4 regions of the Guyparkeria sp. SB14A genome follow, and region 3 is predicted to be linked to each of the others. Evidence: predicted binding sites of a transcription regulator. Region 3 holds the regulator's gene; each other region holds the start of a gene.

Region 1 (7,526 bases), on a different contig from region 3:
CGACGAGACCGGCCAGCGCGCCGTTGAGCACCATGGTCAGGTCGACCTTGCCGAAGGCCAGGCGCGAGGTGATCATCGCCGCGATCACGCCACCGGCGGCCGCCAGATTGGTGTTGGTGAACACCTGGGCGACGGCGTTGGCCGAACCGACGTCGGACACCTTGAGCTCCGAGCCGCCGTTGAAGCCGAACCAGCCCAGCCACAGGATGAACGTACCTAGGGTCGCCAGCGGCAGGTTCGCACCCGGCAGGGCGTTGACCTGGCCGTTCGGACCGAACTTGCCCTTACGCGGACCAAGCAGCAGCACACCCGCCAGCGCGGCGACCGCACCGGTGAAGTGGACGATGCCCGAGCCGGCGTAGTCGGAGTAGCCGAGATCGCTCAGGATGCCGCCACCCCAGCTCCAGTAGCCCTGGATCGGGTAGATCAGGCCGGTGAGGACCACGGTGAAGGCGAGGAAGGCCCACAGCTTCATGCGCTCGGCGACCACGCCGGACACAATCGACATGGCGGTGGCCACGAACACGACCTGGAAGAAGAAGTCGGCCATGTTGGAGTAGTAGATGTCGCCACCACTCGCCACGACGTCCGCCGCCGAGTTGTCGCCGCCGATGAAGAACGACAGGCCCGGGATCAGGCTGGAGATGCCGTCGCTGTACATGATGTTGTAGCCCACCACCATGTACATCACGCAGGCGATCGAGAACAGCGCGATGTTCTTGGTCAGGATCTCGACGGTGCTCTTGGAGCGCACCAGGCCCGCCTCGAGCATGGTGAAGCCCGCCGCCATCCACATGACGAAGGCACCGGCGATCAGGAAGTAGAACGTATCGAGGGCATAGCCCAGTTCGATGACTTGAGTTTCCACGGTGAAATCCTCCGCTTAAAGGGCGTCCGTACCGGTCTCGCCGGTCCGGATGCGAATGGCTTCCTCGATCGGCGAGACGAAGATCTTGCCGTCGCCGATCTTGCCGGTACTCGCCGCGTTGGTGATCACCTCGATCACCTGGTCGGCGAGCGCGTCGTCCACGACCATCTCCAGCTTGACCTTGGGCAGGAAGTCGACCACGTATTCCGCGCCGCGATACAGCTCGGTGTGGCCTTTCTGGCGACCGAAGCCCTTGACCTCGGTCATGGTGATGCCCTTCACGCCGACGCCGCCGAGCGCCTCGCGCACGTCGTCAAGCTTGAAGGGCTTGATGATTGCCGTAATCAGTTTCATGTCTCTCTCCTCGGATGCGGGCCGGCACCGGGCCGACCCATGAGTCCGTTTGGGGCGGGGGCGATCAGAACGACTTCGACCAGCTGATCCAGAGCTTCAGGTCGTCCGAGTTGTCGTCGCCGAAGCCGTGGTTCTCGTCGATGTCGGCCAGTTCGAGATTCAGGCCAAAGGAGCCGAATTCACCGGCATCCTTGGACAGGCCGGCGCTCCAGTGGCCGTAATCGAGCTCGTTGGTCGAGCTGTCGGCATCGAAGGTGTAGTAGCCGTAGTACAGGCTGCCGCTGTAGCCGGACTCGCCGAACGGCACGTCGACACCGGCGTAGTAGTACAGGTCGCCCGTGTCGAAGGCGCTTTCGCCCGTGGCCTGGGAGTTCACCGTGTAGGCCAGGCCCGCGGTGAGATAGCTGTAGGACAGCGAGCCGTAGATCTCGCCGAAGTCGAGATCGTCACCGTCCGGGTAGGCGTAGTAGATGTAGCCCACGTCGTAGCCGAGATCGCCGATGCTGCCGCCGTAACCGGCGTAGAGGTCGAGCTCGTAGCTGGTGCCGTCGCCGAAATCGACGGTGGACGCCCAGGTGCCGGCGTAGAAACCGGAGTCGTGCGCGTAGTCGAGACCACCCTGGACGGCTGCGCCGTCGTCGGTCTGGGTCACGCCACGGAAGAAGTAGTTGGAGACCACGCCGACATTGGCGGACACCTCGGCCGCAGCCACGGAGGGCAGGGTGAGGGCCGACAGGCTGACGGCGGAGGCAATGCTGGTAGCGATAAGGGTCTTTTTCATGTCTGTGCTCCATCAGGTGAACGTTCGGGTTCACCCAGGCCATTGCACCGCCCGTGCCAGTTGCGGTTTTCCTTTACTTATAGACACTTATCGACGACCTCACCGAAACCCTCTTCGGCACCGACCGCCCCGCCTCCCCAATTTGGGGACGGCAATTTTCTCGCCTGCCTCTTTATGGTGCGCACGGCACGCCCGTGATCGACCGGTGTATCGCCCGCGATACACCGATGCTTCGGGGTGCGGATCGGTGTGATCTCCCCGGCTCAGGTTGTCTTGCATCTGCCCGGGGTATCCCCAACAATCCCGAGGTCAGGTCTGCACGAACCACCCGAGGTACCGAGATGTCCATCACCCACACGATCGAAGAGATCTCCCAGCGCATCGAGCAGGCAATGCCCGACAGCCTGCGCGAGGGCAAGCAGGAGTTCGAGAAGGCCGTCCGCCAGGCCGTCAGCAACGGGTTTTCCCGCATGGATCTGGTCACGCGCGAGGAATTCGACGTCCAGACCCAGGTGCTCGCCCGCACCCGTGCCAAGCTCGAGGCGCTCGAGCAGCGCGTCGCCGAGATGGAAAAGCACCACGGCGGCCAGCCCGAGAATGAAGAAGGCGACATGGCCAACTGAACCCAGGACCCGCGAAGCGGTTTCCGGACCGGTTCGCCAGAACGACCACGGCCGACGGGCATGGATGCCCGGCCGCCAGCTGCCTCAGCTCACCCCTCCTCGGCGCCGAGTTTCCCGCAATAGGCGCCGACCGATAACCCGACAAACGAGGCATACGGACATGCCCATCGCCAAGATCCACAGCCGGGCGCTGCTCGGCATTCATGCCCCGCAAGTCACCGTGGAGGCCCACGTCGCCCCGGGACTACCGGCATTCACCCTGGTCGGGCTTCCCGAGACCGCCGTGCGCGAGTCGCGGGACCGCGTACGCGCGGCGATCCTGTCCTCGGGCTTTGAGTTCCCGCCACGACGGCTGACCGTCAATCTGGCCCCGGCCGACCTGCCCAAGGAAAGCGCGCGCTTCGATCTCGCCATCGCCCTGGCCATCCTGGCCGCCACCGGCCAGCTGCCGGCACCCGCACGCGAACGCCTGTCACAGATCGAATGCCTGGGCGAGCTGTCCCTGGACGGCGGCCTGCGCTCGGTGCGCGGCAATCTGTCGGCGGCTCGAGCGGCGCGCGATGCCGGGCGGGAGTTGCTCCTGCCGGTCGACGGGCAGGCCGAGGCGGAACTGATCCCGGGGGTGGCCGGGCGAGGACTGCATCACCTGCGCGACCTGGTCGCCTACCTCGCCGGCGAGGCCGATCCCGTGCGACTGGAACACCGCCCACCCCCGCCGGTCGACCCGGCCATCAACGGGGATCTGGCCGACGTCCGCGGTCAGCCGCGCGCCAAGCGCGCGCTCGCCATCGCGGCGGCGGGCAAACACAACCTCTTGCTGATCGGTCCACCGGGTGCCGGCAAGAGCATGCTGGCCCAGCGGCTGGCCGGCATCCTGCCCCCGATGACCGAGGAGGAGGCGCTGGCCGCCGCCGAGGTCGCCACGGTCACGCCCGGTGGGTTCGACCCGACTCGCTTCGGCGAACGCCCGTTTCGCGCCCCGCACCATTCGGCCTCGGCCGTCGCGCTGATCGGTGGCGGCTCTCACCCGGCGCCGGGGGAGATTTCGCTCGCCCACCACGGCACGCTCTTTCTCGACGAGCTGCCGGAATTCGATCGCCGCGTGCTCGAGGCCCTGCGCGAGCCGCTCGAGGCGGGTTCGGTGATGATCTCCCGGGCCGCACGCCACGCCCGCTTCCCGGCCGACTTTCAGCTGGTCGCGGCGATGAACCCCTCACCGCAGGGCACGGAGATCCACTCGCGCGCGGCCCAGCGCTACCGCGCCAAGGTTTCCGGGCCCTTGCTCGACCGGATCGACATTCACCTCGAGGTACCGCGCGTGCCGGCCACCGATCTGGATCAGGCCCAGCCGGACGGTGAGGACAGCCAAGCCGTCCGCGAGCGGGTCATTGCCGCGCGAGAGCGCATGCGGGCTCGACAAGGAGTGGTCAACGCGCGGCTGGACGCCGCCGGGGTGGCCGAACACATCGTGCTGGCCAACGCCGAGCGCGACATGCTCAACCGGGCGATCGAGCAGTTGAATCTTTCGGGGCGGGCACGCGAACGGATCCTCAAGCTCGCCCGCAGCATCGCCGACTACGAGGATCGCGAGGCGATCGATTCGGCCGCCCTGGCCGAGGCGATCGGCTACCGGAACCTCGATCGGCTTTTCGCTGGGAGCTGACGGTCAATGGCTCAGTACGCGTGGCGGGCTATGATGATTACCGGCCCTAGACAGATACTCGTACAGGGCGGGATTGATGGCGTGCAGGTGTCCAGGTCAATTTCTCCGCTACGCTCTCGATCGACCCACAGCCCATCGAGCCATTCAATCCGTATTATTCGATGCGCCATGCCCCAACCACTACGACGCCAGGACCCTCCGATCGACTGGAGTACAGAAGCCGTTGCCAACCACCCTGTGCTTAGCTCCGGTGTGGGCGCCTGTATCACCTCATTTGCAAGCTTGGAAGCAACTCTAGGGGTCATGCTTGCCATGATTCGCTGGGAAGAGGCCCCGACCGCAGTGGAAAGATGGCGAAAGATGACCTCGACAAAGAGAAAGGTTGAGGTGATTTTGACTGAAACCGCTTTGACCAATGAAGGCTTTGCGCAGTGGCTTTCGATAGAGCTTGATAAGTACGAGCAACTCGCCACGCGTCGAGCCAAGCTGGCGCATGGATTCTTCGGAATCATCACCGACAGGCATAACGAATTCGCGTGGAGGACAGGCGGTTCGGCTGCACAACGGATGGCTAAAGGTTTGAGCATGCCAACCTTTAAACCAGAACCAATACCAAAGACATGGAAGTACACGCCGCAGGACTTCCGGGACTTGGCGCAAGAATGTGCGGATGCAGCCGAACTTATCGGCGAGCTCATCAAAATGTTGCCCATGTACCACGCCTTTTCTAAGCCGCTCTGAACGGCATTTCATCCTCCCTAACTCGAGCCCGACCAGCTTCCCGCTATATCGAGGGGAGTATTGGCCGCAGCTACCGTTTACCCCAACCTTGGCCGGCTGTTCGCCGGCAACTAGTAGAGGGAGCGTGCCGGGCCTCAGCCCGGGCAGCGGGCCGTGATGATCGCGCGCCGGGGCGCAGGCAGCCCTTCGCGGGTACGGACAGGATCGTCGGGATCGAGGAAGTCGACCAGCGACTGCCGGTCGCCGAACCACTCGGTGCGGTGCTGCTCCTCGGTCGTGGTCACCGACACGTCGACCAGCTCGGGATCGACGAAACCCATGCGCTTGAGCCAGCCGATGACGGCGGCCGGGCTGGGCAGGAACCAGACGTTGCGCATGCCGGCGTAGCGATCGGCCGGCGTGAGAATGGTGGTGGCATCGCCCTCGACCACCAGGGTCTCGAGCACCAGCTCGCCGCCCGGACGCAGGCAGGCCTTGAGTTCGCCGAGGTGCGTGAACGGGTCGCGGCGGTGGTAGAGCACGCCCATCGAGAAGACGGTGTCGAAGCGCGGGCGCTGCGGAAAACCCTCCAGCGTGGTGGGCACGATGCCGGCACGCGTCTCGCCGAGCAGGTGGGCGACGGCATGAAACTGCGCCACGAACACCCAGGTGGGATCGACGCCGAGCGCGAAATCCGCCCCGGCACCGAGCATGCGCCAGAGGTGATAGCCGTTGCCGCTGCCGATATCGAGCACCCGCCGCCCGGCGAGCGGCTGGATATGGTCGACCAGTCGGTCCCACTTGAGGTCCGAGCGCCACTCGGTGTCGATCGTTACGCCGAAGAGCTCGTACGGGCCCTTGCGCCACGGGATCAGGTCGCGGAGGGCGTCCTCGAGCCCGGGCAGGGGCGCCTCGGCCCGGGCAGTGATGGCAGGGCAATCAAGGTGGTTGACGGCATCGACCGGTCGTTCAGGCAGCCGGCCGATCGCGGCGAGCCAGCGTGGCCAGTCGCCGTGGTTGACCGCCGCCCAGTCGAACGTACGCCATCCCTCCATCGGCATGCGCCGGGGGAGATGACCGAGCGCGGCACGCGTCTGCCGAGCGATGCGTTCGATGCCGAGCGCGATCGCCCCCTCGGTGGCGGCATCCCTCATCGACGAATCAGAACCGGTAACCCAGCCCGACGGCGAACAGGCCGGTTTCCTGGTCATAGAACCGGATGTCGGAATCGCGTTCGGACCACACGCCGTAGGCATTGACCGACCAGTTCGACCAGCCGAATGGCTCGGCGTAGCGCACACCGGCGACCACGCCCATTTCCCGGCCATCGCGGTACTCGTCGTAGATCGGTTGACGGGCGTCGTAGCGATCCACCCCGTAGTAGCCGGTCATCGAGAGCGACCAGCGATCGATGTCGTAGCTCGCGGTCAGCTGCGGTCGAACCAGCCAGCCGCGATTCGCGGCACCATCGGCATCCAGGCGGCGATACTGCACGCCCGGGGTGAGACTCAGGTTGTCGGTCACGGCGAGGCGATAGTTGAGGTCGAACCGATGCTCGGTGCCCTCGCGGTCTAGCAGTCGGCGATCGGCGGCCGACAGCCCCAATGCCTGGCCGGAGCGCTCCTGGTCGATGTCGCGACGATAGAGACGGTAGTCGATCGACAGGCCGGTGCCGGCGATGCCGGCGAGACCCAGACGCAGACCCCGCCGGTCGACGTCGCTGGCATCCCGGCGGGTCCCCGTGACGAATGGATCCGACCACACCTCGCTATCGTTGACCGTGACCGGGATCACCCCGGCGGTCAGCAGGCCGACCCGGTCGACCAGGTAGCGCGCGCCCAGCTCGAGGGCGAGCTCGCCGTCGGCCAGTGCCGACCGCGGGGTGCCGGCGTAGAGCGCGAGCTCGCGCGGCACCACGGTGTAGTCGATGCGGCCCAGCACGCCCCCCACGGCGCGCATCTCGCGCGAGGAGAGGCTGTAGAGGGAATCGATGCGTTTCTGGTCGCTGGAGACGGCCAGGTTGGAGCGACTCGAGATCACCCCGACCAGCGGCTGGACTTCGCCGGACAGGCCGGTCTCGTCGGCGATCGGGGCCGACTGGACGCCCGTCGCGACCAGGAGGCCGAGCGACAGCATCGTCAAGGCGAGTCCCCGGCCCAGGGTTCCGGCGAGGGTTTGACCAATGGCTCGAGCAACGGGTTGTTCGGAGGATGTCATCGGCTATGTTCCTGTTGTTCACCGGCCACGAATCGCGCGTCCGATCGGCACGGGCCGCACAGCATAAGAGTTATGTCTCCTCGCGCCATGAGCGGTTCCCTGGAGTCACCGATCCGTCGGCATCTCGCGTTGTTTTTTTGCATCGTCGCGCCAACCACAGGCAGAAACCGTAATGGCGCGAGAGCATCACCACCTCGGCAAATCCGGCGCGGCGCAGCCGCTGTTCATGCGCCGTGACCGTCTCGCTGCGCAGCACGTTTTCCAGGGCCTGACGCTTGCCGGCAATCTCGAGCTCGGAGT
Region 2 (7,526 bases), on a different contig from region 3:
GGCGCTGCGCGAGCGCGACGGCGACGTGAAGCTGCTCGCGCGGCATTTCCTGCAGGTCGCCAGCCAGGAGTTCGACCGCAACGCCACGTTCGAGGCCGGCGTGCTCGATCGACTGGCCGCCTACAACTGGCCGGGCAACATCCGGCAACTGGAGAACGTGATCAAGCGCGCGGTACTGGTGGCCCAGAACGGCTGGATCACCGTGGCCGATATCGAGCTGATCCTGACCCACGAGTCGCACGTCACCGATCACCTTGAGGCCGGTGGTCGCCCGGAGCCGTCGGCATCGACGCCGGGGCCGGGGGACCCCGCGGGCATGGGAGCGGGGAACACGGGCCCTGACCACGCGCCGTCGTCATCGCCAGGGTCATCGCCCGGGTCACCACATGGGCAGCCGCCCGGGCGCGCCTACCGCTGGGTGCGCGAAGACGAGGCCGATGCCCTGCTGGCGGCCCTGGAAGCGACCGGAGGCAACAAGACCCAGGCCGCCTCTCGGCTGGGCATGACCACCCGGCAGTTCCGTTACCGCCTGGACAAGCTGGGTTTGCAAGGGGGGTGAGCGGGGGTGTTTCCCGGAAGTGGTCGCGGTCAGGAAGAAGCTGGTGGCGGTGACGCTTTTCCTGCGTTTCCGTCTTTCTGTTCGATCAAGGGCAGGTAGCCGGGCAGGGCCTCGACCCGTGCGATCCACTGGCCGATGGCCGGGTAGGGGGCCAGCGACACGCCGGCCTCGTCGGCCAGTGCCACGTACGGGTAGCAGGCCAGATCGGCGATGGTGGGATGGTCGGCGGCGAGCCAGTCGGCCTGTTCGAGGCGTTGCTCCATCAACGCCAACCCGGCGCGTCCCTCCTGCTGGCACTGTTCGCGGTTGAATGGGGCACCGAGCCGCCAGACGGCGCGGGCACGGGCCAAGCCGTAGAGGAGTTCGTCACCGGCTACGGCCAGCCACTGCATCACGGCCGCCTCGGCGGCCGGTTCGTCGGGGAGCCATCGGCGGGTGCCGTAGCGACGTGCGAGATAGATCAGTATCGCCATCGAGTCCCAGATGCGCACCTCGCCGTCGACCAGGAACGGCACCTGGCCGCGCGGGTCGATGCGTTTGAATTCGGGCGAGGCGGGTTGTTTGGCGACGACGTCGATGGGCGCGCGCTCATACTCCAAATCGAGCATCGAGAGCAGCAGTCGCACCTTGTGGCAGTTGCCGGACAGGGGGAAGTCGTAGAGCGTAATCGAACTCACGGCGGTGTCTCCGGGAGTGGGTCGGGGCGGACGTCCGTTCGGCCCGCAGAAGAAAGGCCCGGCATGCCGGGCCCCACTGAAATGCCTTGGCGCCGCAGGGGCGCGTCAGGTTCAGGCCACGAAGGGCAGGCCTTCCTCGATCGGCAGGCTCGGGTCACGCGACCACTCGTTCCAGGAGCCGAAGTACAGGCGCACGTTCTCGATGCCCGCCGCGCGCAGGGCGACCAGCGTGTTCGACGCCCGCGCGCCCTTGAAACAGTACAGGAACACCTCGGAATCCGGCGAGATGCCGACGCTGTCGCACTCGGCACGGATCTCGGCCGGTGACTTGAAGCGTGCGACGTCGCCGGGCTTCATGAAGCGATACCACTCGATCCACTTGGCATCAGGCAGACGCCCCTTGCGCGGACAGAAATCCTTGCCGTAGGGCGAGGAGCTCTCGGCGATCCACTCGTCGACGTCGCGCACGTCGAGCAGGACCACGTCATCGCGCTCCAGGGCCGCGAGCACGTCGTCCTTGTCCAGCATGACGTCGCTGGCGCTGCTGTCGAGCGGAAAGGCGGCGGCCACCGGGGCCGGTGAGTCGGTGCTGACCGGCAGGCCGGCTGCCACCCAACCCTGAAAGCCGCCGTGCAGGATGCTGATTTTGTCCTTGGGGTAGCCGAGGTGTTCGAGCAGGAACAGGCCGCGACAGGACTGGCCAAAGCCCGTGTCCATGGCGTCCTCGTAGAGCACGGCCACCTTGTTGCCATCCAGCCCGGCTGCACCGAACTTGTCGCTGAACCGTTGTTCGAGTTCGGCCAGCCCTTCCGGGGTTGAAGTGGCCAGGAAGGTGAAGATTTCCGGCATGTTGATCGCCCCCGGCAGATGCCCGGCGGCGTAGGCCTCGGGGCTGCGCGTGTCGATCGGCACGATGGCACCGGGATCGAGTGACTTGAGATCCTGCGGTTCGATCAGGGGGTTGCTCATGGGGTGCTCCTGGGGCTTCTGGCCCGGTGGGTGGCTAGGCGGTGGTCGATGGGTGGGACCACCTCAACTGACGCGTCCCGTGACGCGCCGGTAAAGGGATTCGTGTTCACTGACCGCCTTGCCGGCCAGGGCGTAGCCGGCGAGTTGGCCGCGGCTGACGAAGTCGTTGCGTTGGCCCTCGGCCACGGTGTGCGGGGTCCAGCGGCCCAGGTCGGCAAGCCGGCGGTCGGGCGGGCAGAGCATGATCGGCAGACTGGGGGTCTTGACGCGAATCGCGGCCGGACGGTGCTCGAATGGCTCACAGTCGCCATTCAGGGCCGCGGCTGCTGTCGTGGCCATGCGGCGGATCGGCTCGATGAAGAAATAGCTGCGCCCCTTGATCTCGGCGCAGTCGCCGACGGCATAGACGTGCGGGTCGCTGGTCTGCATGGTCTGCGCCGAGGCGAGGATGCCGCGGTTGGTGACCAGCCCGGCGCGGTTGGCCAGATCGGTGTTGGGCACGAGCCCCATCGCCGAGATCACCTCGTCGGTGCGGATCTCGCAGCCGTTGGTCAGCGTGACCTTCAGGCGCCCGTCGGCCGGGTCGACGCGGGCGAGGCTGATCCCAGGGCGAAAGTCGACGCCCTTGGCTGCCAGGTGTCGCCCCAGCTCGTCGCCCAACGGGGCGGGGGCGAGCCGGTCGAGTGGGCGCTCACCGAGATCGAGCACGGTGACGCGATGCCCTCCGGCGGTCAGGTCCTCGGCCAGTTCCACGCCGATCAGGCCGGCACCGATGATGGTGACGTGGCGCGTTTCGCCTTCGAGACGGGCACGCAGACGCTGGTAGGCGGCGAGATGGTTGAGTCGCGTGATGCGAGGGGCGGCATCGCCGTCGAAGGCGCGAAAGCGCTGGCGGGCACCGAGGGCGAGCACCAGCTCCCCGTAGTGGACCGGGCCGCGGGTGGTCAGCAGCCGCTTGCCGTCGGTGTTCAGCGCGAGCACCGAGGTGTTCGGTTGCAGGGTGATGCCCAGTTCGGCGGCCTTGGCCGGCCCGCTCTGCTCGACGAGGTCCTCCGGGGCGCGGCCCTGGCTGATCGCCATCGACAGGCCCGGCTTGGTGTAGGCGGCCGCCTCGTCATTGCTGATCAGGGTGATGGGGCGGTCGGGTCGCGGGCCCGAAGCTCTTCGGCGACCGTCCAGCCGGCGATGCCGGCGCCGACGATGACCACCGAGTCCGGACCGCCCACGCCGCCCTGTGCCGCGCGCGGCCGCGGGGCACCGTTCTGCGCGGCGCGCTGGGCGGCGTACTCGTGCAGGGGCATGAAATCGGCCTTGGTCACCCCGCACAGCGGGCAGTACCAGTCGTCGGGGATGTCCTCGAAGCGGGTCCCCGGTGCGATGCCGCTGTCCGGGTCGCCCTCGTCCTCGTCGTAGATCCAGCCGCAGACGGTGCAGATCCAGCGGATGTCGTCGTCAGGCGTGTTCATGGCGGGTCACCTTGGTTTCGTTCAGTTCGTAGACGGTCGTTGGGGGACGCGGCTCGGCCTTGGGCCGGGTCACGTCGATCGCGGCGATACCGAGCCAGGCGAGCAGGCTGCCGGTGAACATGAGCGGCAAGACGGCGCGCATCCGTGGGGTAGGCATGGCAATGACCGGGTAGCGGCACATGGGATCAGTCGATCAACGCCTCGATTTCCTTTCGCAGGTGCTTGATCGCCGGGGTCACGATCGCGACGAAATAGGCCTCGCGCAGCTTGCGCTGGGCCGGGGCATCGACGAGGTAGCCGTTCGCGCCGGTGTGCAGCATCGCGCTGTTGGCCGCGCGCAGCGCGAGCTCGGAGCCGGCCAGTCGCAGTTCCAGTACCTGGCGGAAATAGGCCGGGTCGGGGTTGTGCACGTCGGTGGCGAGTTCGCGCACCAGGGCGCGGGTGTCTTCCAGGGCCTCGCGCAGTTCGTCGGGGCGGTCGTCGAGGTAGGCGTTGATGTGCCCCAGGCGCGGCTCGACGTCTTCGCACAGGCGAATGCATCCCTCGATCACGCCGGTGGCCATGCCCGCCTGAAGCAGGACGAAGCCCGCCTTGATGCGTTGCAGGAACGGGCCGACCGGGTCGGCAATGATCTCGTTCTTGGGGATGAAGACATCCTCGAAGAACAGGGCGTAGGTGCCGGTGCCCTCCATGCCGCAGAACTCGACCAGTTGCTTGATGGAAAGCCCGGCCGTGTCGGTGTGTACCAGCGCCATCACGTCGCGCGGGTTGTCGCCTTCGACGCGGAAGATCGATCCGAAAACATGGTGCTCGCCCAGGTTCGAGATCCACGGCAGGTTGCCGTTGACGATAAAGCCGTCGGCGGTCTCCTCGGCGTGCAGCAGGATGTCCTCGATGCCGGCGAAGTACTTCATCGGGTTGGACAGGGCGGTGCCACCGAGCAGTTCGCCGCTGGCGAGCTTCGGCAGGACGGTGTCCTTCAAGTGCTGGTTGTCGGAGTTCTCGACGTACCAGGCCACGGCGTCCTGACACCAGGTCATGAAGCCGGTGGACATGCATTCGGCCGAGATGCGGTCCATGTCGTCGATGGCCGCGGCGATATCCATGCCGGCCGGGTTCTGTGAGGCGAGGTGGTGGCGATAGGCTCCGGCCGCACCGATTTCGTGCAACAGGTCGGCGGGGTATTCGCCGTGATCGATCGCGATCACCTTGGGCTTGAGGGCGCGGCGAATCACTGTGTCGAGGTCGGGCGCCGCGTCGGTTTTCAGGAACGCCGGTACGTCGGGCGGGGCCACGGTGGGACGGGCCGCCACGGTGTCGTGGGTGGCGAGATTCATGGGATCACCTCCGGTAGAAGGCCCGGCGGACCGGGCCGATTGGACGACGTCTCGGCGATCAGGCGAGATGGCAGGAGAGGTCGACCGGACGGGTCATGGTGTTGGCCACCGGAGACCACTTCTCGGCGGTGTCCAGCAGATCCTGCAGGTCTTCCTGGCTGATCGGGTCGACCGTCTCGACGTCGAAGTAGACGCGGATGGCGGTGAAGCCCAGCGGCTTGGATTCGTCGAGGTCACCCGTGCCCCAGACGGCGGTGACGTTGATGTCCGCTTCCATGTTCAGCTCGAGCTTGCTGATCTTGATCTGGCGCGCGGTGGCATTGGCGTGCACGCCGACGGCCAGGCAGGCGCCCAGCGCGGCCAGGGAGGCCTCGGACGGGTTCGGGGCGGTGTCGTCGCCCAGCAGGTGCGGCGGCTCGTCGACCACCACCGGGTCGAGATCACGGATGTAGGTCAGGTTGCGGAAACGGCCTTCACAGACGGTCTTCGCCTTGAGCGTGACCACCGCGTCCGGGTTGGCCTTGCCTTTCTCGCTCAGGGCATTGAGGCCGTCGGCATCGATTTCCTTGATCGCCTGGCGGATGCAGGACGGGGCGACGGGTTGGGCGGTTGCTGTGCTCATGAGTATTCACTCCGGTTCTGGATTGGCTTGGACGTGGGCCGGGATCTCGCTCGACGAGTCCCGCCGTCGCCTACTGCATTGCAGAGGCTGTGCCAAGAACCGGAAATGGCGTTGTGGCGCCGTTTGGAAGGGCTGGTGCATGGCGCTGCCCCAGGGTGGGGCAGGCATTGTCGGACAATGTCGGGGCTTTCGCCGGCGTGGGGCGGACAATGTCGGGCTGGCGGCGTGTTAGTGCGCTGATGGAATGCGTAAGTGTCGGATACAAAAGGATAAGTGCTGCTTGGCAGGCTTCTTGTAACGACAGGGGACAGTGGCCTTGGCGGTCACGACTACAAACCCGATATCCCTTGACGGAGATGCCCTCATGATGACCAAGCAAGCACTGACCGACCTGATCCTGGAAAAGAAGACCGCGCTCGGCCTGTCCTGGGCCGATATCGCCAGTGGCGTAGACCTGTCCCCGACGTTCGTCACCTCGGCCTGTCTGGGCATGAACAGCCTCAAGCCCGAGTTCGCCGACAAGCTGATCGCGATCCTCGAACTGCCCGCCGAGGCCAAGGCCGCGATCGAGGCTTGCCCCATGAAGACCTGGGAACAGACCGTGCCGACCGACCCGCTCATCTATCGCCTCTACGAGGTCGTGGGCGTCTATGGTTCGACCATGAAGGAGCTGATCCACGAGGAATTCGGCGACGGCATCATGAGTGCCATCGACTTCTCGCTCGACGTCGACCGCGAGGTCAACCCCGCCGGCGATCGCGTCGTGATCACCATGAACGGCAAGTTCCTGCCCTACAAATCCTGGTAGGCCGCTCGCGGCGGAACCGCGAGCCGAACGTAAAAAGGGCGCGTCCGAGACGCGCCCTTTTTACATGACCGGCGGGTGGCGATCCGTCCACCGGGATCGGCTTCGCCGACGCGATCAGTCGATCAGGACCCGGGCGTTAATCGGTTGAACCGGCCGGTTGTTCTCCGTGCCGATCGCCTTCTCGAACGACGTGATCTGCTCGGTGGAGAGGGTGGGGTGCTGTTGCATGATCACCCAGCGGACACCCTCGCTGCAGGGCGGCGTGGTCAGCGAACCGTTGTAACGATAATGTTCGGCGCCGTCAGGCAGCAGTTCGGCCGCGTTGAACGCGGCATCCAGCTCAACCTCTTCGCCTGCCGAGCCGGGGAGCTTCTTCACGAGCGGCTCGAGCGCGTCGTTGGCTTCCCCTTTCTCGAACAGCGCAGCCACGACGGCCAGATTGCCGTCCGGGTCGGCATGGACGAAATGCACTTCCAGCGGGAAAGGTTCCCCATCAATGGTGTGCTCGCTCGGGGCATGGAAATGGAACTGTTTGAGCTGGAAGTCCCGGCCGTCAAGCGTAAGGGTGCTGCCTTTCTGGTAGTCGACCTGAATGGCGTGACCATTATTGACGAGGTGGGTGCCGCCGTCGCTGTAGTCGAATGCCGGGGGTGACTGATCCGCCGACAAGGATGCAGTTACATCGATGGGTGACTGGTTTACGCCGTCACCACAGCTCGAGTAGGCCGGGTCGAGCGAGGCCCACTGGTCCGGGCCGGCATCGCCCTCGTAGCTCCAGTGAGTGGCGTCTGCTGCCATGGCGTGATGGGGCAGGCCGAACGTGGCGACCAGCACGGCAACGGTTGTGGGGGTAATTCGCATGTGGGACTCCTTGTTTGTTGTTGATTGGCGGATGACCGCTCAGGTGCGACTAGGTAGCAAGGCTAATAGTTCCCTGCGGGAGAGCGGGTGAGGGCAAGTGAGTAGACGGCTAATAAAAAGCTCGCTACGCTCGTGCCGTGCCTCGAACCCATGACAAGGAGAGTGACGATGCTGATGCTGGACGTGAAGGATCTCGGGTGGTGGTACTGGTTGGTGACGGCCATGCT
Region 3 (7,526 bases):
GGGCCGGCTCGCCGCCGGCCTCGCCGTCCCGGAAGAACACCTCAAGACCAAGGCGATGGGCCGTCTCGCGCTGCCGCTCGATCACCTTGTCGACAGGATCCACCTCGATGGTCCGTTCGCTCGCCGTGGCTATCGGCTGCATGCGCTCACCTCCAGGACGTTGGGATTGACCGGCGCGGGAACCGACGAGGCCCGGCCGGAGTCGACAGACAGCCGCCAACGAGTGGGCAACGCCGAGCAGGACGCCGGCAGCGATACGCTACGGGCCGCCCGTCCGCAGCGGACTGATATACTCCGAAACCCGAAAATCTTAGCATGCCAACCGGATACCCCATGGAGCCCAACGCCCTGCATCCCGACAACCTGCTGCGCATGGCCCGCGAGGTGATCGACATCGAATGCCAGGCCATCGACGCGCTCCCCGCGCGGCTCGACCAGGCGTTCGTCGACGCCTGCCGCCTGATGATCGACTGCGAAGGCCGCGTGATCGTTACCGGCATGGGCAAGTCGGGGCATATCGGCGGCAAGATCGCCGCCACCCTGGCGAGCACGGGCACCCCGGCGTTCTTCGTCCACCCGGGCGAGGCGAGCCACGGCGACCTGGGCATGATCACCGATCGCGACGTGGTCATCGCCCTGTCGAATTCCGGCGAGACCGGCGAGATGCTGGCCATCCTGCCCGTCATCAAGCGCCTCGGCGTCGGCCTGGTCGCCATGACCGGCCGGCCGGACTCGACCCTGGCCCAGGCTGCCGACGTGCACCTCGACGTCGGCGTCGACCGGGAGGCCTGCCCGCTTAACCTGGCCCCCACCGCCAGCACCACCGCGACCCTGGTGATGGGCGATGCGCTGGCCGTGGCCCTGCTCGACGCGCGCGGGTTCCAGCCCGAGGATTTCGCCCTCTCCCACCCCGGCGGCTCGCTGGGCCGCCGCCTGCTGCTGCACGTGCGGGACGTGATGCACACCGGCAAGCAGTTGCCGCGCGTGGGTCCGCGCCAGAGCGTCAAGCAGGCCCTGCTGGTGATGTCCTCGGGCGGACTCGGCATGGCGGCCGTGGTCGACGAGGGCGACCATCTGCTGGGACTGTTCACCGACGGCGACCTGCGTCGCCTGCTCGATCGCAGCGACTTCGACCTCGACTGCCCGATCGAGAAGGTCATGACACCCGATCCGCGCACCTGTCCGGCCAACGTGCTCGCCGCCGAGGCCATGGCGATGATGGAGCGCGACAAGATCAATGGCCTGCTGGTCGTCGACGAGCAGAAGCGCCTCGTCGGCGCACTGAACATGCACGACCTGTTGCGGGCGGGGGTGGCGTGATGTCGGACAAGAACGACACCTGGATCGAGCGGGCCCGCCGGGTCCGCCTGCTGGTACTCGACGTCGACGGCGTGATGACCGACGGCCGCCTGCACCTGACCGAGGACGGCGAGGAACACAAGATATTCCACAGCCGTGACGGCCACGGCATCAAGGTGATCCAGGAACTGGGCGTGGACGTGGCGATCATTACCGGGCGGTCCTCGCCGGCGGTCAGCCGACGGGCCAAGTCGCTGGGCATCCAGCACGTGGTGCTCGGCGCGACCGACAAGGGCCAGGCGATCGAGGAACTGGCCCAGTTGCTCGAGATCGAGCTCGACGAGATTGCGGCGATGGGCGACGACGTCCTCGACCTGCCCATGCTCAACCGGGCCGGCCTGTCGGCGACGGTCAGCGATGCGCCGATGGTAATCCGCAGCCGCGTCGACTGGATCAGCCCGGTGCCCGGCGGCTGTGGCGCGGTCCGGGCATTGATCGACACCTTGATCGACGCGCGCGACCAGTGGGCCGACGTGCTGGCACGGTACCGCTGATCGTGCGCTGGTCGGCCTCGTCTCGCCTCAACCGTGTCTTCCTGGGCGTTGCCGGGCTTGGGGTGCTCGCCTGGCTGGCCTGGCACAACCTGGCGGACGAGCTGGTCCCACCCAGCGACGATGGCGGTGGCTACGCCCAGCGTCTCGATCAGGCCAGCAGCTGGCAATACGACGAGCAGGGGCGGCTCGCCTACCGACTCGACACGCCGCAGGCCATCCAGCTGGATCGGGCCGATGGCGACCGCTACGAAATGGACGCCCCCACCGCCACGCTGATCGACGAGGCACCCAATGCGCCGCCATGGACACTGCGCGCCGATGCCGGCACGGTGAGCGAGCGCGGCGAGACGATCGAGATGACCGGTTCGGTCCACGCGCAGCGCGCGCCCTACCAGGAACGCGGGCGCCTCGAGCTGACCACCGAGCAGCTCTGGCTCCACCCCGCCGAGCGCCAGGCACGCACCGACGTCCCGGGGCGCCTGAGCGAAACCGCCCCGGACGGGTCGCCGCGCTGGCACAGCGACGCCGACCGGCTTGCCCTCGACTGGGGCAACGAGGTTCTGACCCAGACCGGGCAGATCCGCGACGAAATCCAGCCCGGCTCGACCGGGAACACCGACTAGGCCGGCCCGTCGGGCACGGTTGCCCCGAGACGGCCGGAAGGCAGGAAGGACACACCATGCAGATCACAGCGACATCCCTCCACGCATCACGGGCTCGCTCCCCTCGGCTGACCGCCCGAGCCAATCGAGTGGCCATTGGGCTGGCCATCGGACTGTCCATGGGGCTGGGCTCGTCGACGGCACTGGCCGCCCAGGCCGACCGCAACCAACCGGTCAAGGTCCAGGCGGACAAGAAGGTGACCAAGTACCAGGAAGGCACCAGCGTCTACACCGGCGACGTGGTGATCGATCAGGGCAGCCTGCACGCCACGGGCCAGCGCGCCACGCTCTACCTCGAGGACGGCGAGCTGGTGCGCGCGGTGCTCGAGGGGCGCCCCGCCACCTTCCGCGAACGCGACGAGGAAGGGAACTGGGTCGAAGGCGAGGCGCTCCAGGCGGACTACCGCACCGCCGAGGGCACGGTCGTGCTGACCGACGAGGCCTGGCTCAAGCGCAGCGGCGACGAGATCCGTTCGGATCGCATCACCTACGATCTCGCCACCGAGGTGGTCGAGGCCGGCGAGGAAGGCGGCAAATCGCGGGTCGAAATGACCCTGCAACCGCGCAACAAGGAAGGCGGCAACGGTGGCGACTGAGGCATCCATGTATCACGCCGAGACGCGCACAGAGTCCCCGGCCACCGGACAGCCGCGCACGGCCCTGCTCGAGGCGCGCAGCCTGTCGAAGAGCTACGGCGCCCGTCCCGTGGTGCGCGATGTCTCGCTGCACGTCGAGGCCGGCGAGATCGTGGGGCTGCTGGGGCCAAACGGCGCCGGCAAGACCACCAGCTTCTACATGATCGTCGGCCTGGTCGGGGTCGACCAGGGGGCGGTCTTCCTCGATGGCCGCGACATCACGCACACGCCCATCGACCGACGCGCCCACCTCGGGCTGGGCTACCTGCCGCAGGAACCGTCGGTGTTCCGCAAGCTGTCGGTGCGCGAGAACATCCTCGCCATCCTCGAGCTGCGCCGCGATCTCGACCGGGCCACGCGTCGACAGGCGCTCGACGAGTTGCTCGAGGAACTCAACATCACCCACATCGCCGACTCGAAGGGCCAGTCGCTCTCGGGTGGCGAGCGACGCCGGGTGGAGATCGCCCGCGCGCTGGCGGCCAATCCCCGCGCCATGCTGCTCGACGAACCGTTTGCCGGCATCGATCCCATTTCGGTGATCGACATCCAGCGCATCATCGAGCACTTGCGGGACCGCGGCATCGGCGTGCTGATCACCGACCACAACGTCCGCGAGACCCTCGGCGTGTGCAAGCGGGCCTACATCGTCTCCGACGGCAGCATCCTGGCACACGGCACGGCCGACGAGCTCCTCGCCAACCAGTCGGTGCGCGACGTCTACCTCGGCCAGGACTTCACCCTCTAGGGAAACTCTGCACGATTCGATGACGTCTCTGCGGGACCTCCAAGGGTCCAGATGCAAGGCGCAGTCCGCCGTAAAGGGCCGTCGCCCTTTACAAGGGCTGAACCGGATCGGCAGGACGCCGATCCGGCCGGCGCAAGCCGGCCCGAAGGGCGGGGTTCATGGACGAACCCCGCGACGCCGCAGATGGGCCCTTGAAGGCCCGCCCGGACGGGGCGCGCGGGATTTGCCCGCACTCGTCGTTGCCGTCCCTCGACGGGCAGCAAGCCCGTCTTCGGATCGGCGCCTCGATTGCGAACAAACCCGCGAGCCAGAGATGCCATCGAATCGTGCAGAGTTTCCCCAGGGAAACCCTGCACCGGACCATTCGTTCGAAATGGCGATCCGCTCGACCGACGAGCGGCGCGGCGGATCGGGCAAAACCGTTGGCACAGTGCGGTATCGATCGGCTAAACTCGACGCCATGCAAATTGCGTGCGCACGTCACCCTTACCCCCCGGCTCCGACCTGGCTTCCCGCCCGGTTTGCCGCTTCCACGATTCGTCCCCACCCTACCCTCGTTTTGACCCCCGGAGGCGCGACATGGCCGGCATGAAGGCAGGTCTCGAGCTTCGCCTGGGCCAGTCGCTGGCCATGACGCCGCAGTTGCAGCAGTCCATCCGCCTGCTGCAGCTCTCCACGCTGGAGCTGAGCCTGGAGATCCAGCAGGCGCTGGACAGCAACCCGCTCCTGGAAGTGGCCGAGGACGAGCGCGAGGAGGACGAGGCGACCGAGGCGACCACCGCCGAGGAACAGGACCCCGGCGCCCAGGCCGGCGAGGAACTGCTCGAGGATCGCAAGGACAAGTCGGCCGACGAGGACCTGGTGGTCGATTCTTCCTGGGACGACTACTACGAGTCCGACGGCAGCACCGCCCTGAGCGCCAGCGCCCCGGGCGAGGACTACGACCCCTTTGCCACGCAATCGACGGGTGAGGACAACCTCCGCGACCATCTGCTCAGCCAGGTCCATCTCGCCTCCCTCTCGGACACCGACCGTCGCATCGCCACCGCGCTGATCGAGTCGCTTGAGCCCTCCGGCTATCTCGAGGAACCGCTGGACGAGATCGTGGCCATGCTCGCCGAGGACCTGCCGGGAATCGACACCGAGGAGGTGGAGGCCACGCTCCATTACATTCAGCAGCTCGACCCGGTCGGGGTGGCGGCGCGATCGCTGGCCGAATGCCTGACCATCCAGATCGACCAGCATCACGCCGACGACCCGGCGGCCGACGATGCCCGCGCCCTGCTCCAGGACGACTGGCTCGAGGCCATCGCCCGGCGCGAGCTGCCGCAGGTGATCAAGGGGCTGGGTATCAGCCGCGAGCGGCTCGAGGCCGCCCTCCGCCTGATCCAGGTGCTCGATCCCCGCCCGGGGCTGTCGATCGGCGACACCGCCGCCGACTACATCAAGCCGGACGTGATCGTCACCCACCGCGAGGATGGCTGGCATGTCGACCTCAACCCCGAAATCGCCCCGCGCCTGCGCGTGAACCAGACCTACGCCAGCCTCATCGACCGCTCCAGCCGCGGCAAGGACGCGACCTACATCCGCAACCACCTCCAGGAGGCCCGCTGGTTCATCAAGAGCCTGAGGAGCCGCAACGAGTCGTTGCTGAACGTGGCGCGGGAGATCGTGCGGCGCCAGATCGAGTTCTTCGAGCAGGGCGAGATCGCGATGAAACCGCTGGTGCTGCGCGAGATCGCCGAGACACTCGAACTGCACGAATCGACGGTCAGCCGGGTCACCACCAACAAGTACATGCTCACCCCGCGGGGCGTGTTCGAATTCAAGTATTTCTTCTCCAGCCACGTCGGCACCAGTGACGGGGGCGAATGTTCGGCCACCGCCATCCGCGCCCGCATCAAGAAGCTCGTCGAGGAAGAAAATCCCAAGAAGCCCTTGAGCGACGCCAAGATTGCGACCATGCTTGGAGACGAGGGGATCGACGTCGCGCGACGCACGATCGCCAAGTACCGCGAGGCGATGGGAATTGCCTCGTCAACAGACCGCAAGCGACTGATATAACGCACTTATTAAGGAGCGGCACATGCAGATAGACATCACCGGTCATCACGTCGACGTCACCGAGGCACTCAAGGCCCACGTCCACGACAAGTTCACGCGCCTCGAGCGTCACTTCGACAAGCTGGTGGATATCCACGTCATCCTGACTATCGAGCGCAAGGAAGCCCAGAAGGCCGAGGCCAACCTCCATGTCAGCGGGCAGGACATGCACGCCGAGGCCGTCACCGACGACATGTATGCCTCCATCGACGCCATGATCAACAAGCTCGACCGGCAGATCGTCAAGCACAAGGAAAAGCTGACCAGCCACCGCTGAGCTGGCCCCGCCGGCATGATCGCCGGCGGGCTGACGGAAGGAAGCCGACCGACAACGGCCTCCGTCTCGTCCGGATCGGTGTTGCACCGCAGGCGCAACACGCTATGATGCGCGCCGATTCAACCATTCCCGCCCCGACCCGCGAGCGATCCTCGCGGACCGTCGACCGACAGGGTGCTTAATGAATACTGCCGAGCTGTTTCCGATCCACCACATCCGGATCGACGAGCTGTACCAGAGCCGCAAGCGGGTTCTGGAGGTGCTCTCCGGCCTGCTCGCCGACGACGAACTCGGTGGCCAACAGGCCACCCGCATCTTCGAGGCGCTGGTCGCCCGCGAACGGCTGGGCTGCACGGCAATCGGTCATGGCATCGCCGTCCCCCACGGCCGGGTCGACGACATCCTGACCCCGCGTGGCGCATTGATCCGGCTGCGCGAAGGCGTCGATTTCGGTGCCCCCGATGGCGCACCGGTCACCCTGGTCATCGGCCTGGTCATCCCCGAGGATTGCCCGGAGCAACACCTGGAGATTCTCGGCCGCCTGGCACGCCACCTCAACGATGCCGACGAGCGCGACACCCTCATGGAGGCGCAGAGCGCCGAGCGTGTCCAGGCACTGATGGTAGAGTGGCTCAAGGACAGCGCGGAAGCGACCGCGAGCTAAGGGAAGGTCTGCACGAATCCGATACCGCTCTGCGCGCCTTGGGTCGGGCAGATACAAGGCGACCGTCCGCCGCGGAAGAGTTATTCTCTCTCCAAGGACGGCAACACCGCAGGTGCCCGACCCAAGGCGCGCAGAGCGGGGCTTGTCGAGCCGCCCGTGCTCCGCGTTACGATGTCTTGACGTGACCACCGGTACGCCGGCGACATCGCGCCTCGATCACGAACGGCTCGCCAAGCCAGAGTGGCATCGGATTCGCGCAGACCTTCCCTAAGCCGGGCCCAGGCCCGACCATCGGCTCTCGAACGGGCAGGCCATGATCCCGAGTTTCACCTACCAACACCTCCCCTCCAATGCGGGTGACGCCGACTGGCAGCAGGCACTGCCGGCCGACTGGGACGCCCCGGTCGCCGACGATCAGCGCCTGCTCGGCCCGGCCAACCCGTGGATCCCAACGCGCGTCGCGTTGATTTCACCTTCGCTACGCCACTACCTGCAATGTGGCGAGGAATGCCTCGAGCGCGCCAACGGTCCAGTCTCGGCGATCAGCGCCCCCCGGGTGATCATCCTCAGCCAGGCCCACGCCGACG
Region 4 (7,526 bases), on a different contig from region 3:
GCCCATGCTGCTCGCCCTGCTGGTGGCCGTGTCGGCGGTGACGGCGGTGGGTTTCTTCGTCGACCGCGTCGACGGGGCGATGCGTGCACAGGCCGCCCAATTCCTGGCCGCCGACGCCCGGGTGGAATCGCCCGATCCACTCGACGAGGTCGTCGGGATCGCCCGGGAGCTGGAACTGACTACCAGCCGGCACGTCACCTTTCCCACCGTGGCACTCGCCGGGCAGCAGAGCCAGCTGGTGGGCGTCAAGGCAGTCGACGGCGCCTACCCGCTGCGCGGCGACCTGCGCATCGACGACGGCGAGACGGTGAGCACGGTCGAGCACGGCCCGCCAGCGGGGCAGGCCTGGATCGCCCGACGCGCGCTGCTCTCGCTGGACGCGGCGATCGGCGATTCGATCGCGGTGGGGCAGTCAGAGCTGACGATCGGCGCGGTGCTCGAGCGCGAGCCCGACGTGGGTAACGTCTTTGCCCAGGCCGCGCCCAGGCTGATGATCCACCGTGACGATCTGGCCGCCACCGGGCTGGTGACCGAGACCAGCCGCGTCGAACACGCCCTACTGCTGGCCAGCGATGCAAACGATCGCGACGCCCGGTTCGAGCGACTCGCCGAGCGCCTCCCCGACCGCTTGCGGCTGGAACGCCCGGAATCCAGCCAACCGGCGTTCGAGACCGCCTTCGACCGCGCCGCGCGCTTTCTGGGTCTCGCCTCGGTGGTCGCCGTGCTACTCGCCGGCGCGGCACTGGTAATCGCGGCACGACACTACAACCGCGTGCAGCAGGGGGCGGCCGCACTGATGCGTGCGCTGGGTGCCTCCTCCAAGCAGATCGGGGCGATCTACCGCTGGCGCCTGCTGATGCTGGCGCTGCTGGCGGCCATCCCGGGCATCGCGATCGGCGCGCTCACGCAGCTGCTGCTCGCTGACCTGATGGCGCAGGTACTGGAGGTCGACCTGCCACCACCGGGATTCACACCGGTGGCGCTGGGACTGGCGGTCGCGCTGGTCGCGCTGTTCGGCTTCGCCCTGCCCAGCCTGGTGCAGCTCAAGCACACCCCGCCGCTGCGGGTACTGGTCGAGCACGCGGTCGCACCCAGCCCCGCGGCGACGCTGCTGTTCGGCGCCGGCATTGCGGCGATCACGCTGCTGGTCTGGTTCCAGGCCCGCGATGCCGCGCTGACGTTGTGGGTGCTGGTCGGGCTGGGGGCGAGCCTGCTGGTCTTTCTCGCCGTCGCCTGGCTGCTGGTGACGCTGCTGCGCCGCTGGCCGGCCCGGGGCGTGGCCCGCTTCGGGCTGGCTCGGATGGCGCGCGCCCGCTGGATGTCTGCCACCCAGATCGCCGCGCTCGCGCTGGGCGTAACGGCGGTGCTGCTGCTCTCGGTGGTCCGTTCGGACCTGATCGATGCCTGGGAGCGCCAGATCCCGGCCGATGCGCCCAATATCTTCGCCATCAACATCCAGCCCGAACAGGTCGATGGCATGCGCGCCTTCCTGCAGGAGGCCGGCATCGAGAACGCCAGCTTCTACCCCATGTTGCGTGCCCGCTGGACCGAACTGGACAACGAGCCGGTGGACAAGGCGCGCTACGAGGGGCGCGCGCATCGACTGGCCACGCGGGAATTCAATCTCTCCGTGGGCGAGGAAGCCGCCGCGCACAACCGTGTCACCGCCGGCGATCTGGGCACGGAAGGCTTTTCGGTCGAAGAGGGCATCGCCGAGACGCTCGGCTGGTCGCTGGGCGACCGGCTGACCTTCACCGTGGACGGCCGGGAGGTGAGCGCCCCAATCACCTCGCTGCGTGAAGTCGACTGGGATTCCATGCGACCGAACTTCTTCGTCATCGCCAGCTCATCGCTGATGGACGGCGTGGCCACGCAGTACATCACCAGCTTTCACTTCCCCGACGGCGCGCCGGAGACGCAGGTGGCCCTGCTGCGCGAATTTCCCACGGTAACGCTGTTCGACGTCTCGCGGATCCTCGACGAGGTGCGCACGCTGATCGACCGGGCCAGCCAGGCGGTGGAGTACGTGTTCGCCTTCACGCTGGCCGCCGGACTGGTGGTGCTGCTTGCCGCCTTCGGTGCGAGCGAGCGCCAGCGCATTCATGACGCCGCCGTGCTGCGGGTGATGGGCGCGAGTCGCGGCAAGGTGATCGCCGCGCTGTGGATCGAATTCCTCGCCCTGGGACTACTGGTGGGGCTGCTGGCGGCGGTGGCCGCCATGGCCGTCGGCGCGACCTTGTCTGCGCGGGTCTTCGACCTGCCGCTGGCATTCAACCCGCTGCTCTTGCTCTGGGGGCTGGGTGCCGGGCTGCTGTTGGCCGCACTGGTGACGCCCCTGCTGGGACGGCGCATGACGCGGGTCGCGCCGGCGAAAGCATTGCGCAGCTAAAGGCGCGACGGGAAATCTCGTGGGAGCGGGCCGTGCCCGCGACGGCAGCGGCCGCGCCGGCGTCAGCCCATCCACCGATCGATCAGCCGGACGTCGGGACTCGCGCTTGCCGCGCGATTCGCGGGCAAGGCCCGCTCCCACAATGTGGCTTGATCGACGCTCAGGCGAAGAGGCCGTCAATCTCGTCCCAGAGGGCGCGGTAGGCCTGGTTGGCCGGATGGCGCGGCTCGCGGTAGACGCTGGGCTGCTGGTCCTCGCCCATCTGCTCGACGACCGAGGCGTAGGGGATTTCGCTGTCGAGTAGCTCGGGGATGTCGTGGCGATGGCGCTCGGCGAACTCGCGGTGCATGCGTCGGCGACGGTCGACCAGGGAGAGGAAGGCGCGCAGCCGTTCGGGGTTGATGTGGCGCTCGTCGAGGTGGCGCTTCAATTGGAACCAGGTGCGTTCGGACAGGTGGGTGGGCACCATCGGCACCAGCACCATGTCGGCGGCGCGCAGCACGTTGTCCGCCAGCAGCGACAGCCCCGGCGGCGCATCGATCCAGATTTCCTCGAACTGCTCGGCGAGCGGGTCGATCAGCTTGGCCAGCCGGTAACCGGCGTCCTTCTTGTCGGCGAGATGGTGCTCGATCGCCTGCTGGCCGGGTAGGGCCGGCAGCACCCAGAGGTGGTTGTGGATGGTGGGGCGCACCGAGGCGGCCAGGCCCTTGGGCTTGAGGAGCTTCTTGACCGAGCGCTCCGCACCCGCCTCCGATTGCAGGTACCAGGACGCGGCGCTCTGCGGGTCGAGGTCCCAGACCAGCACCCGCCGACCGGCGGCGGCCGACAGTGCCGCGAGATTGACCGCTGCGGCGGTCTTGCCGACCCCGCCCTTGACCGAATACAGCGCCACCGTCTGGGCCATGCCTCTCCTGCTCCTGCCTCGATTGAACGTCCAACCGAGCATAGCATCGGGCGGGCGCGGACTTTGTGACAGCCGCCCCCGACGGACATGACCGACACGCTGGTCTCTCGTCAGTGCTCGCCCAGTTCCTTGAGCTTGCGGGTGACGGTGTTGCGTCCCCAGCCGATCAATGCGGCGGCCTTCTGCTTGTGCCCGCCGGTGAAGGCCAACGCGGCCTGCAACAGGGTGCGCTCGAAGGCCGGCCCGGCGGTGGCGAGCAGGTCCTCGTCACCGGCCTTGAGCCGGGCATCGGCCCAGCGCGACAGGTCGCTGGTCCAGCGCGAGAGCAACTGGTCGTCGCCCGCGGCGGCATGCTCGCCGTCCAGCCCTTCGGTGATGGTGTCGGGCAGATCGTCGATGCTGATCTCGTTGCCCGGCGCCATCACGGTCAGCCAGCGGGCGATGTTTTCCAGCTCGCGGACGTTGCCCGGCCAGGGGTAGTCGCACAGGCGGGTCTCGGCGGCGCGGGTGAGGGTCTTGACCGGCACGCCCAGTTCCTCGGCGGCGCGGACCAGGAAAAAGCGCATCAGCTGGGGAATGTCCTCCACCCGCTCGCGCAGGGAAGGCAGCTTGAGGCGAATGACGTTAAGCCGATGGTAGAGGTCCTCGCGGAAACGCCCCTCCTTGACCAGCTCCTCGAGCCGCTGGTGGGTAGCGGCGATCACGCGCACGTCGCTCTGGATCAGCGAGGTGCCACCGACGCGGTAGAAGTGTCCGTCGGAGAGCACCCGCAGCAGGCGGGTCTGCAACTCGAGCGGCATGTCGCCGATCTCGTCGAGGAACAACGTCCCCCCCTGGGCCTGCTCGAAGCGCCCGCGCCGCTGGGCGGCCGCGCCGGTGAACGCGCCCTTCTCGTGGCCGAAGAGCTCCGATTCCAGCAGGTCCTTGGGGATGGCGGCCGTATTGAGCGCGACGAACGGCCCGTCGCGGCGCTGGCTGTGGCGGTGCAGGGCGCGGGCGACCAGTTCCTTGCCGGTGCCGGACTCGCCGTTGATCAGCACGGTCACCGACGAGCGCGCCAGTCGACCGATGGCGCGGAAGATCTCCTGCATGGCCGGGGCATTGCCGATCAGCTCCGAGCCGGACTCGGCCTCTTCCGGCACGGCGGCATGCTGCGCGCGTTCCCGCGAGGCGTCGTAGGCGCGCTCGGCCAGCCGCACCGCCTCGTCGATATCGAACGGCTTGGCGAGATAATCGAACGCCCCCTTCTCGAAGGCGCCCACCGCGCTCTCGAGATCCGAATGCGCGGTCATGATCACCACCGGGATCGCCGGGTGCTCGACGGCCAACCGGGTAAGGAAGCTCAGGCCATCCTCGCCGGGCATGCGGATGTCGGAGAAGATCACATCGGGCAGGTCACCGCGATCGAGCCGGGCCTGGGCGCTGGCCACCTCGTCGAAGGACTCCACGGCGAAGTCGGTGGTGGCCAGCGCCCGCTCGAGCACCCAGCGGATGGCCTGATCGTCGTCGATCACCCACAGGCGGGGGATGGGACGTCCGTTGTTCGGCTTGTCGGCGGCTTGCATGGTCGGGTCACTCAGTCGGAGAAAGCGATGGTTTCCGCCCCGGGGCATGCTCGCCGTCGGGGTGGATGGGCAGGATCAGGGAAAACCGTGTCAGGCCGCGCTTGGGCACGAACTCGATCATGCCCTGGTGGCGTTCGGCGATGGTCTGGGCCAAGGACAGCCCCAGCCCGCTGCCACCGGCCCGGCCGCTGACCATCGGCAGGAACAGCGTCTCGACCAGTTCGTCGGGCACACCGGGGCCGTTGTCCTCGACGTCGATGCGCACCGCCAGACGATGGCGCTTGCCGTGGATGGTGAACTGGCGGAGCACGCGGGTGCGGAAGGTCAGTCGCGGCTCGGGCGTGTTGCCCTCGCGCATGGCCTGGACGGCATTGCGGGCGAGGTTGAGCAGCACCTGCACCAACTGGTCCCGGTCGGCCCAGACGTCGGGGATCGACGGATCGTAGTCGAGCACCCAGTCGAGCGGCTTGTCGCCCGACTCGATTCGCAGCAGCTGGCGGACCTGCTCGAGCGGTTCGTGCACGTTCACCCAGTGGCAGTCCGGCCGGTCGATCGGGCCGAGCATGCGATCGATCAACCCGCGCAGGCGATCGGTCTCCTGCAGGATGATGCGGGTGTACTCGGTCAGGCGCTCGTCGGGCAGCTCGCGCTCGAGCAACTGCGCCGCACCGCGCAGGCCACCCAGCGGGTTCTTCAGTTCGTGGGCCAGCCCGCGCATCATCTGTCGGGTGGTCATCTGCAGCGAGTTGATGCGCGCGTCGCGGGAAATGCGCAGGTGGCGCTCGATGTCGTTGAATTCCAGCATCACCCGGGCGCGGGGATAGTCCGGGCGCGGGGTGATGGCGCAGTCAGCCACGCGGGTGGACTCGTGGGCCAGCACCAGCTCGATCTCGCGCAGGGTCATGACCTGCTGGGTGGCCAGCGCCTCGCGGATGGTCTCGGCGAGCAGGGGGTTGGCGGCGAAGACCGTGTCGAAGCCCGACTTGAGCGCGGCGCTGTAGCTGGTGCCGAGAAACTGCTCGGCCGCCGAGTTGAGGTAGATCGGCCGATTGCGCTCGTCGAGCACCACGATGGCGGTGTTCAAGGTGTCGGCAAGCCGGGGCTCGGATCTCGGGTTCATGCACTGCTCCACCGGGCGCGAAACGATCGACAGGGCTGACCTGCCGGACGGCTGACGATTTTGGTGCAAGTAGCGTGCCCGGCCGGAAACCGGCAGGAAGACCATGAGGAACCCCATGGTGGCGGGGTTTGGCTCGAACGCGCGACCGGGGAGACCCGTTCGGCAGGCAAACATTTGCACTACATCAGTGCATGAGAATAGCCGATCGCACCGTTATTGGGAGGGCAGCATCAGCTGGAAGCGTACCGGGGCGCTTTCCTTGACCACCTCACCGTCGCGATGGATCTGTGCCACCAACACGTGCTCGCCGGGCGTCAGCCCGTTGATCAGGTGGCGTCGACCCGTCGAGTCGCGCACGCGCGCCTCGCCGTCGACCAGGATGCGAATCCGGTCGCCGCCACGCAGGTTCGGCTGCATGACCAGCGCGACGGTGATACTGCCCTGCAGCCGGCTGGCCACCTCGCCGTCGGTGGGTTCGACGATTGCCAGGTGCTGGTAGCCGGCAGGTTCGTCGGCTGCCTCGCGCGCTGCGGCCTCCCGGCCGTCCTCCGCGTCCGCCGTCTCGCCCGATCCGGCCGGTGCGTAACTGGGGACGTCGGCGGACGGCTCGGCCCGGTCCGTCGTGGCGGACTCGTCCGTACGCGGTTCGGGCATGTCGACCGGGGTCATGGGGATCACCGGGGCATCCTCGACCTCGTGGACGGTCGCGCCCTCGACCGGCTCGTCGGTGAACACCGTTTCGCCGGCGCTGTTGGTGTACTGGTAGATCTTGGCGGCCGACAGGGGCTGGGCCAGCACCAGGAGCAGGGGCCAGAGCAGGTGGACGCGATGCGGCGATCTTCCGGTGACGACTCGCATGGGCATTCCTCGATGATTGGCGGCGAATGACGCCCCGGGGTTAGGCCCCAGGTGACCCCCGGTCAGCCCCCGGGCGGCCGGATGACGGCCCGCAGGCGATCCAGCCGGGACTCGAGCGCGGCGCGATCCGGCGCGGTGACCGTGACGTGGCCGAGCTTGCGCCCCGGACGCGGGGTCTTGCCGTAGTCGTGCCACTGGGTGCCCGGCACGGCCAGCACCGCCGCCGGGTCGGGCAGGGTGCCGACCAGGTTGAGCATGGCGACCTCGCCGATCGGGTCGGTGTCGCCCAGCGGCCAGCCGATCACCGCGCGGATGTGGTTCTCGAACTGTGAGGTGCGCGCCCCGCCCAGGCTCCAGTGGCCACTGTTGTGTACGCGCGGGGCCATCTCGTTGATCACCAGCCGGCCATCCACGACGAAGAACTCGATCGCCAGCACCCCGACGTAGTCGAGCTTGTCCATCACCAGCCGCGCGGCGCGCTCGGCATCCGCCTGCAACGGGTCGCCGGTGTGGGCGGTGGTCTGCCAGAGGATGCCGTCGCGGTGCTCGTTGGTCACCAGCGGATAGACCCGTGCCTCGCCGTTGCGACCGCGCACGGCGACGATGGAGACCTCGCGCTCGAAGTGCTGCAGCTTCTCCAGCACGGCCGGGGCGCCGGCGAGCGCCTCCCAGGCCGAGGCGGCCTCGCCG

The links. Region 3 encodes sigma-54, which starts transcription at its own class of promoters, with help from an activator protein. Its sites were predicted from a motif close to TGGCANGNTNCNTGCTT; they were not measured.
Region 1: FAZ79_RS07710 (TorF family putative porin) is a predicted target of sigma-54. The motif match lies at 2,046-2,062, and genes of this name have one in related genera.
Region 2: cynS (cyanase) is a predicted target of sigma-54. The motif match lies at 5,912-5,928, and genes of this name have one in related genera.
Region 4: glnL (nitrogen regulation protein NR(II)) is a predicted target of sigma-54. The motif match lies at 6,042-6,058, and genes of this name have one in related genera.

What each region holds. Positions count from the first base shown of each region.
Region 1 covers NZ_SWAW01000017.1:9,501-17,026, reverse strand. Annotated here, with positions in the region: gene FAZ79_RS07720 (ammonium transporter) at 1-868, opposite strand, end outside; gene FAZ79_RS07715 (P-II family nitrogen regulator) at 884-1,222, opposite strand; gene FAZ79_RS07710 (TorF family putative porin) at 1,287-2,003, opposite strand; gene FAZ79_RS07705 (accessory factor UbiK family protein) at 2,345-2,626, shown strand; gene FAZ79_RS07700 (YifB family Mg chelatase-like AAA ATPase) at 2,787-4,289, shown strand; gene FAZ79_RS07695 (hypothetical protein) at 4,650-5,030, shown strand; gene cmoB (tRNA 5-methoxyuridine(34)/uridine 5-oxyacetic acid(34) synthase CmoB) at 5,165-6,163, opposite strand; gene FAZ79_RS07685 (DUF2860 family protein) at 6,171-7,145, opposite strand; gene cmoA (carboxy-S-adenosyl-L-methionine synthase CmoA) at 7,297-7,526, opposite strand, start outside.
Region 2 covers NZ_SWAW01000001.1:162,153-169,678, forward strand. Annotated here, with positions in the region: gene FAZ79_RS00775 (sigma 54-interacting transcriptional regulator) at 1-559, shown strand, start outside; gene FAZ79_RS00780 (glutathione S-transferase family protein) at 589-1,236, opposite strand; gene FAZ79_RS00785 (sulfurtransferase) at 1,348-2,205, opposite strand; gene FAZ79_RS00790 (FAD-dependent oxidoreductase) at 2,269-3,285, opposite strand; gene rd (rubredoxin) at 3,330-3,671, opposite strand; gene FAZ79_RS11415 (hypothetical protein) at 3,658-3,828, opposite strand; gene FAZ79_RS00795 (acyl-CoA dehydrogenase family protein) at 3,857-5,008, opposite strand; gene FAZ79_RS00800 (OsmC family protein) at 5,067-5,630, opposite strand; gene cynS (cyanase) at 5,995-6,438, shown strand; gene FAZ79_RS00810 (carbonic anhydrase family protein) at 6,553-7,299, opposite strand; gene FAZ79_RS00815 (hypothetical protein) at 7,468-7,526, shown strand, end outside.
Region 3 covers NZ_SWAW01000008.1:51,502-59,027, forward strand. Annotated here, with positions in the region: gene FAZ79_RS05110 (formylglycine-generating enzyme family protein) at 1-142, opposite strand, end outside; gene FAZ79_RS05115 (KpsF/GutQ family sugar-phosphate isomerase) at 334-1,320, shown strand; gene FAZ79_RS05120 (HAD-IIIA family hydrolase) at 1,320-1,853, shown strand; gene lptC (LPS export ABC transporter periplasmic protein LptC) at 1,823-2,476, shown strand; gene lptA (lipopolysaccharide transport periplasmic protein LptA) at 2,605-3,111, shown strand; gene lptB (LPS export ABC transporter ATP-binding protein) at 3,101-3,895, shown strand; gene FAZ79_RS05140 (RNA polymerase factor sigma-54) at 4,484-5,959, shown strand; gene raiA (ribosome-associated translation inhibitor RaiA) at 5,982-6,275, shown strand; gene FAZ79_RS05150 (PTS sugar transporter subunit IIA) at 6,457-6,939, shown strand; gene FAZ79_RS05155 (hypothetical protein) at 7,253-7,526, shown strand, end outside.
Region 4 covers NZ_SWAW01000015.1:3,047-10,572, reverse strand. Annotated here, with positions in the region: gene FAZ79_RS07170 (FtsX-like permease family protein) at 1-2,389, shown strand, start outside; gene FAZ79_RS07165 (ParA family protein) at 2,550-3,293, opposite strand; gene ntrC (nitrogen regulation protein NR(I)) at 3,404-4,858, opposite strand; gene glnL (nitrogen regulation protein NR(II)) at 4,866-5,978, opposite strand; gene FAZ79_RS07150 (DUF4124 domain-containing protein) at 6,192-6,836, opposite strand; gene FAZ79_RS07145 (5-(carboxyamino)imidazole ribonucleotide synthase) at 6,899-7,526, opposite strand, start outside.